Regions from separate parts of the Buttiauxella sp. WJP83 genome, predicted to be linked through region 1. Evidence: predicted binding sites of a transcription regulator. Region 1 holds the regulator's gene; the other holds the start of a gene.
What was found. Region 1 encodes LexA, which represses DNA repair genes until DNA is damaged. Its sites were predicted from a motif close to TNCTGTATGTACATACAGNA; they were not measured.
Positions count from the first base shown of each region.

Region 2: dinB (DNA polymerase IV) is a predicted target of LexA. The motif match lies at 1,741-1,760, and genes of this name have one in related genera.

Region 1 covers NZ_CP110080.1:4,342,359-4,346,545, reverse strand. The annotation lists gene plsB (glycerol-3-phosphate 1-O-acyltransferase PlsB) at 1-895, opposite strand, end outside; gene OH773_RS20085 (diacylglycerol kinase) at 1,081-1,449, shown strand; gene lexA (transcriptional repressor LexA) at 1,558-2,166, shown strand; gene dinF (MATE family efflux transporter DinF) at 2,308-3,639, shown strand; gene OH773_RS20070 (CsbD family protein) at 3,783-3,992, shown strand; gene zur (zinc uptake transcriptional repressor Zur) at 4,081-4,187, opposite strand, start outside.
Region 2 covers NZ_CP110080.1:3,733,396-3,737,582, forward strand. The annotation lists gene pepD (cytosol nonspecific dipeptidase) at 1-620, shown strand, start outside; gene dinB (DNA polymerase IV) at 664-1,719, opposite strand; gene nqrM ((Na+)-NQR maturation NqrM) at 1,827-2,051, opposite strand; gene nqrF (NADH:ubiquinone reductase (Na(+)-transporting) subunit F) at 2,063-3,286, opposite strand; gene nqrE (NADH:ubiquinone reductase (Na(+)-transporting) subunit E) at 3,299-3,895, opposite strand; gene OH773_RS17300 (NADH:ubiquinone reductase (Na(+)-transporting) subunit D) at 3,902-4,187, opposite strand, start outside.

The DNA of each region.
Region 1 (4,187 bases):
CATGACCATCGTGAGCCAACTGGCGCACGCGTTCTGCATTATGAACGTTTATCCCCTGGTACAAGCGGTTCCACGTCAGACTGAGCACGCGGTCGCTCACTCGAATCGCTTCATAAGAGAAGTTGGCGGCAATCTCTTCCATCAGCGCCACAGCGTTTTGCTGTGCTTTTTCATGGGAGATTTTCTTGCTGCGTGCTTCATCTTCGACGGCGCGAGCGATAGCTTTCGATGCCAGAAGTTTATTAAACAGATCCTGACGTACCGGCAAACGCGGCCCGATGGTCGCTAAACGCTGGCGAGCAAAGTGCATACGCGCAACGCGAGCCAATTTCTGAGCGATCTTTTTATCCGTACCGTGCTCGGTGGCCATGTGGCGTAGAGAGACGGGTGGCGAAAAACGCACGAAACTGTCGCGACCAAGCCAGGTAACGGCGAAAAATTTCTGGATGCCGTTCAGCATCTTTAATGGCGGATTAACTTCGCCTTTTTCGCGACCCGGAGAGCGGCCAAACATCACCGAGACCGGCACCATCTGCACATCCAGATTTGGATTGCTGCGGTGCAAGTCGAGGTAATCATGGAACAACTTGATCGACTCTTCTTTCGGCGTGTAATACGTGAATACGCGCGGGCCGCCGTGGATAAAGACGTAACGCGGGAGTACCGCTCCATCAATCTCTAACGGCTGAAGCGGATCGGGTAAGCCATGCGCGAGACATTGTGCGCGCAGCGTTAATAAGTCCGCCTTAGAGTTATACGGCAGCACGTACATTATCGGGCGTGTGGGATCTAAGCCCAGTTCGGCTTGTGGATCTGCCGGAATGGACTTGCTTTTTACCAGAACGCCTAATGGTAAATTAAGTAATTTGTAGTAGATTCTTGGCCAGCCTGACATAAACGATGTAAAGCCTCAGGTTAATAATGCAATTTCGCCGCAAGAATATCAGAATCTCACTCAGATTTCTGTGGCGTTGCGCTTTATACCCGTCATTCTTCAAGTTGTAGCCGTGTTGGCAGCAATTTGAAGAATGACGGGTATAGATAAGTATTGACGCAAATAATTTGAAAAGGTTTCCAAAAATGGCGAGTAACGTCACCGGATTTACCCGTATCATCAAAGCCGCTGGCTATTCATGGAAAGGGCTCAAAGCAGCCTGGATCAACGAAGCTGCGTTCCGTCAGGAAGGCGTTTGTGCCGTAATCGCTATTGCCATTGCCTGTTATTTAGATATCGACCCCATCACCCGTATTCTACTGATTGGTTCTGTCGTGCTGGTTATGATTGTCGAGATCCTCAACAGTGCGATTGAATCCCTTGTTGACCGCGTGGGTACGGATTATCACGAGCTTTCAGGACGCGCCAAGGACATGGGATCAGCTGCTGTGTTAATCGCCATTATCCTCGCAGTGATTACCTGGGTCACACTGCTTTGGCAGCATTTGCGATGATCTTTCCAGAATAGTTAAGTGGCTGGTTTTTTGCTTAATTTGTGGTTCCAAATTCGCCTTTGACTGTATATACTCACAGCATAACTGTATAAACACCCAGGGGGCGGAATGAAAGCGTTAACTACCAGGCAGCAAGAGGTGTTTGATCTTATTCGGGATCATATCAGCCAGACCGGCATGCCACCGACTCGTGCCGAGATTGCTCAACGTCTGGGGTTCCGTTCTCCAAACGCCGCTGAAGAGCACCTAAAAGCACTGGCTCGTAAAGGCGTCATTGAGATTGTCTCTGGTGCGTCGCGCGGTATCCGCTTGCTGGTGGAAGAAGTTACCGGTATTCCGCTGGTTGGGCGTGTTGCTGCAGGTGAGCCACTCTTGGCTCAGCAGCATATCGAAGGCCATTACCAGGTTGATCCATCGCTGTTTAAACCTAATGCCGATTTCTTGCTGCGCGTCAGCGGTATGTCTATGAAAGACATCGGTATTATGGACGGTGATCTGCTCGCGGTGCATAAAACTCAGGATGTGCGTAACGGCCAGGTTGTGGTTGCGCGTATTGATGATGAAGTTACCGTTAAGCGCTTAAAACAGCAGGGCAACGTTGTTCATCTTCTTCCAGAAAATAGCGAGTTTGAACCTATTGTGGTTGACCTGCGCGAACATAACTTCTCCATTGAAGGGTTGGCGGTTGGGGTGATTCGCAACGGCAACTGGCTGTAAAGTTTCTTAAAACTGAAAACCCAAATAATTCAAGTTGCATTGAGGCGGCGAGAAAACGAGTCCCGATGAGCTTACTTGAGTAAGTGATTCGGGTGAGTGAACGCGGCCAACAAAGATGCGGCTTGAAGTATGAAGGGTGGAATGCGATTTTTCTCAACGGCTGACAAAGTACTCTGGCGCCTCGCCTTACCCATGATCTTCTCCAACATCACCGTCCCCTTGCTGGGTCTGGTCGATACGGCAGTCATTGGTCATCTGGACAGCCCTGTCTATCTTGGCGGAGTCGCTATTGGCGCTACGGCAACCAGTTTCCTGTTCATGCTTTTGCTATTCCTGCGCATGAGTACCACGGGCTTAACCGCTCAAGCGTTTGGCGCAAATAATCCCTCGGCGTTAGCTCGTGCACTGGTACAGCCTTTATTGCTGGCGCTGGGCGCAGGCGTTGTGATTATCGCGCTGCGCGATCCCCTCATTTCACTGGCATTACATATTGTTGGCGGTAACCAGGATGTGCTCTGGCAGGCACAGCGTTTTCTTGAGATCCGCTGGCTAAGCGCCCCGGCTTCACTGGCTAACCTGGTCTTACTTGGTTGGCTGTTAGGCGTTCAGTATGCGCGTGCACCGGTTATCTTACTGGTCGTCGGAAACGTGCTGAATATCGTGCTGGATGTGTGGCTGGTGATGGGGTTGCACATGAATGTGCAGGGGGCGGCGTTAGCGACGGTCACTGCGGAATATGCGACATTTATCATCGGGTTGCTGATGGTGAAAAAGGTGATGGGCCTGCGTGGAATCAGCGTAGAGATGCTGATGAAAGCCTGGCGCGGAAACGTTCGGCGTTTACTGGCGCTTAACCGGGACATTATGTTGCGCTCGCTGTTGCTGCAGGTGTGTTTCGCATCAGTGACGATTTTTGGCGCACGGTTAGGCAGCGAAATCGTTGCGGTAAACGCGGTGCTGATGACGTTGCTGACCTTCACCGCCTATGCGCTTGATGGGTTTGCTTACGCTGTTGAAGCCCATTCGGGGCAGGCATTTGGTGCGAAAAATCGAGGCCAATTGCTGGAGGTGTGGGGAGCAGCCTGTCGCCAGGCGGGATTGGTCGCGTTAGCTTTTGCCATAGTGTATGCACTGTTTGGCGAGAACATTGTTTCGCTCCTGACATCAATCCCTGAATTGCAGCGCCAGGCCGATCGCTATTTGCATTGGCAGATAGTTTTACCGGTGGTGGGCGTCTGGTGCTATTTGCTTGATGGCATGTTTATTGGCGCAACACGTGGTGCAGAAATGCGAAACAGTATGGCCGTTGCGGCTCTTGGCTTTGGATTAACCTTGTTCACCGTGCCCTGGTTGGGCAACCATGGGTTATGGCTTTCGCTGGCGGTGTTTCTTGCACTACGAGGTTTGTCATTGGGGTGGATCTGGCGTCGTCATTGGCGTCACAACACCTGGTTTGAACACGTGCATGGTTAAAGATTCTTAGTTTTTCCGCCACTGCCGCATCCTTAACTACAATTGTTATCACGTCCAGCAGATAAGAGTGGTTTTAGCCAAACGGCAGCACTCGGACGTTGTTAACTTTTAGCAGTTTTTTAGCGAACGTTGAGGAGACTATTATGAATAAAGACGAAATCGGCGGTAACTGGAAACAGTTCAAAGGCACAGTGAAAGAAAAATGGGGCAAACTGACGGATGACGACATGACCGTCATCGAAGGGAAGCGCGATCAGCTAGTCGGTAAAATCCAGGAACGCTATGGATACGCCCAAGAACAGGCAGAGAAAGAAGTCGTTGATTGGGAAAAACGTAACGATTACCGCTGGTAATCTCATCCCTCAGATGTGTTAACTCTCTAAATCTGCCCTGGTACATGGAAGTACCGATTCTTCCCCAGTCTAATCTTCTAAATTCGTATTAGCGTGATTTTTTCTTCGACTGAATAGTGTGGTCATGCCCGCATGCTTCGGGATGGTTGCAGGCTTCAACTTCTGCGCAAGCGCTGCATAAACCATGCGCCTCAA
Region 2 (4,187 bases), 610 kb from region 1:
CTAATGAGTTCTTGTCGATTCTGAAAAATGAGCTGGCAGCGGTCGAGAAAAACCTCACTGTTCTGGTTGAATCTGTCACCACAGATAAGAAAGCACTGACGGCAAAAAGCCGCGACACTTTCCTGGGCCTGTTGAATGCAACTCCTAACGGTGTTATCCGCAATTCCGATGCAGTAAAAGGCGTTGTGGAAACCTCACTGAACGTAGGTGTGGTCACAATGACTGACGAAAGCGCAGAAATCATCTGCCTGATTCGTTCATTGATTGATAGCGGCAAAGATTATGTCGTTGGCATGCTACATGCGCTGGGTCAGCTTGCGGGTGCACAAACTGTTGCCAAAGGCAGTTACCCTGGCTGGCAGCCAGATGCGAACTCACCTGTTATGCATTTGGTTCGTGAAACCTACCAGAAGCTGTTCAATAAGACTCCGAACATCATGGTCATCCATGCGGGTCTGGAATGTGGACTGTTTAAGAAACCTTATCCAGACATGGACATGGTTTCCATTGGGCCAACCATTACGGGCCCACACTCCCCAGATGAACAAGTTCATATCGAAAGCGTAGGTCAATACTGGATCTTGCTGACTGAGTTACTGAAAGCTATTCCTGCTAAGTAAGCCAGTATGTTCCTGTCTAAACCCTCTCAATGAGAGGGTTTTTTTATAGCCCCAGCACCAGTTGCCGCTCCATCTGCGGGTCCAGCAAAGTCACATGTAAACCCACTAACCTTACCCCTCGCCCACCCCGGCGCTCTTCCCATGTTTTCCTCGCAGTTGAGATTAAATCGGCTTTATTTAGCTGCGGCCAGACATGTTCCTGGGTGGTCTGCTGGAAATCATTAAATTTGAGTTTGATACCCTGTCGGGCAATCAATAAATCCGGTTTAACCTTTTTCAAACGTCGTTCAAGTTCAGGGTAAAGCTGTTCAATGATGGCCTCGCATTCATGCCACTCATGAATATCTTCTGCCAGCGTTTTCTCAACACCAACCGATTTACGTTGCCGTTCGTTATTAATTGCACGTTCATCTATTCCCTGGCTTCGCTCCCACAACACGCGCCCGAATTTTCCAAACCGTTTAAGTAACGAGGCGAGATCGGTGCTCTGCACATCAGCACAGGTACGTAATCCCAAACTCTCCAGTTTTCCCGCAGTGACTTTGCCGACGCCTGGAATTTTGCCAAGTGGCAAGGTTTGCAAAAATGCAGGAATTTCCTCTGGAGTTATCACGTATTGCCCGTTGGGTTTATTAAGGTCAGAAGCGATTTTGGCGAGGAATTTTACCGGGGCGATACCCGCAGAAGCAGTGAGATTAAGTTCATCCGAAATAGCCTGGCGAATTTCTTTTGCCATAAGCGTTGCAGAGCCCAGGCAGTTCAGACTATCGGTGACATCCAGATAAGCCTCATCCAGTGACAGCGGCTCGATAAGTGGGGTATAGCGGCTAAAAATTTCACGGATATGATTTGAAGCTTCTTTGTATGCGTCAAAGCGCCCTGGCAAAAGAGTCAGGTGCGGGCATAGTTTGAGAGCCATAGCCGTTGACATCGCGCTGTGCACACCATATTTCCGAGCGGGATAATTTGCAGTGCTAATGACGCCGCGGCGTTGTGCACTACCGCCGATTGCCAGCGGCACATCCCGCAATGCAGGGTTATCACGCATCTCTACAGCTGCAAAAAAGCAGTCCATATCAACATGAATGATTTTACGCATACCTATTCGCACCAGTTACATCACTGGATAAGTATACAGTTAAAATGATAATTGAGGAAAGTCTGTATGAAAAGATAACCTCCCGATTGTCGGGAGGTTATAGAGGATCACAAGATGCGGTTTTGCTGAAGTTTTGCCTGCCGCTCAGCTTTCGCGATGCGCTTCTTACGGGCATCACAAGGTTCAGGACAGTTGCAGACTTTCTCCATGCCTAGTGCGGCAATGCCACCACAGCTACCCTGAAGCGTTTTACGCTTCACGATAACTCCCAGTGACATTCCAAATATCACCAGAAGAAATATAACGAAGGTGGCTAAAAACAGTGTCAGCATAATGGTTCCCGTCAGCCGCCAAAGTCGTCGAGCATGATATTTTCATCCTCTACGCCAAGATCTTTAAGCATTTTAATCACTGCGGCATTCATCATCGGCGGCCCACACATATAGAACTCACAGTCTTCTGGTGCCGGGTGGCTGCGAAGATAGTTTTCCAGTAATACGTTGTGGATGAAACCGGTGTAACCCGTCCAGTTATCCTCTGGCTGTGGATCAGAAAGCGCCACATTGAACGTGAAATTCGGGTTTTCCTGCGCCAGTTTTTCAAACTCTTCTTCGTAGAACATCTCGCGCAGTGAACGAGCTCCATACCAGAAACTGATTTTACGCGTGCTATGAAGGCGTTTAAGCTGGTCAAAGATATGTGAACGCATTGGGGCCATACCTGCACCACCGCCAATGAACACCATTTCAGCGTCCGTATCTTTGGCAAAGAATTCACCAAACGGCCCGGAAATCGTCACTTTATCACCCGCTTTCAACGACCAGATATAGGAGGACATTATCCCCGGTGGTGCATCTGGCACATTCGGCGGCGGCGTAGCAATACGCACGTTCAGCATGATAATGCCTTTCTCATCCGGGTAGTTCGCCATGGAGTAAGCGCGAACACAGGGCTCTTTCACCACAGATTTGAAGCGGAAAAGATTAAACTTATCCCAGTCACCGCGATATTTCTGTGGAACATCAAAGTCCTGGTAATTAACTTCGTGAGGCGGGCTTTCAATCTGGATATACCCCCCCGCACGGAACGGCACCACGTCACCATCAGGAATGCGCAGTTTGAGTTCTTTTATGAAAGTCGCCTTGTTATCGTTAGAGATAACTTCACACTCCCACTTTTTAACGCCAAAGATCTCTTCCGGAAGCTCGATTTTCATGTCTTGCTTAACAGCAACCTGACAGGCAAGACGGCAGCCTTCTTTCGCTTCACGCTTAGTGATGTGCGAAAGCTCGGTTGGCAGAATATCTCCACCACCCTCTTTAATTGTCACGCGGCATTGCCCGCAAGAACCACCGCCACCACAAGCAGAAGAGATAAAAATCCCCTGGCTTGAGAGTGTATTAAGCAGTTTGTCACCCGCCGGAGCATGAAACTGTTTGTCTGCTTCGTTGTTAATTTCGATCAGCACATCACCGGAGTTCACAAGCTTTGACTTGGCAAACAAAATCAACAGAGCCAGGGCCAAAACAATGAGCGTGAACATCACCACGCCAAGAATAATTTCCATACGTTTTCGCCCTTACAGCTGCACACCGGAGAATGACATAAAGCCCAGCGCCATCAATCCAGTGGTGATAAAGGTAATTCCTAAGCCGCGCAATCCTGCGGGCACATTGGCATATTTCATCTTCTCGCGGATACCGGCCATCGCGACAATCGCCAGCATCCAGCCCACACCAGAGCCAACTCCATAAACAATGGATTCACCGAAGCTATAGTCACGCTGCACCATAAACGACACGCCACCAAAAATGGCGCAGTTAACGGTGATAAGCGGCAGGAAAATACCCAGCGCGTTATAGAGAGCCGGGAAGAAACGATCAAGGATCATTTCGAGGATCTGCACCAACGCGGCTATCACGCCAATGAAGGTAATGAAGTTCAGGAAGCTCAGATCAACACCTTCTACCAACGCGCCATCACGAAGAATTAGGTTATAAACCAGGTTATTCGCAGGGACCGCAATCCCTAAAACGACGGTTACCGCTACACCTAAACCGAATGCAGTAGAGACTTTCTTGGAGACCGCAAGGAAGGTACACATACCAAGGAAGAACGCGAGCGCCATGTTCTCAATAAACACTGCGCGCACAAACAGACTAATCATATGTTCCATAGTCAGTTAGTCCTTTTCCTGCTGCGCAGGCTTGAGCGTACGCAGGGCCCAGATAAGCAGGCCGATAATAAAGAATGCACTCGGCGCGAGAAGGAACAGCCCGTTCGGCTGATACCAGCCACCGTTCTGCACCGTTTCAAGCACCGTGATACCAAACAATTTACCACTGCCAATAAGCTCACGCAGGAAGCCAACCAGCAGCAGAATCACGCCATATCCCAGGCCATTACCGATACCATCCATAAAGCTTGCCAACGGTGGCGACTTCATGGCGTACGCTTCAGCGCGCCCC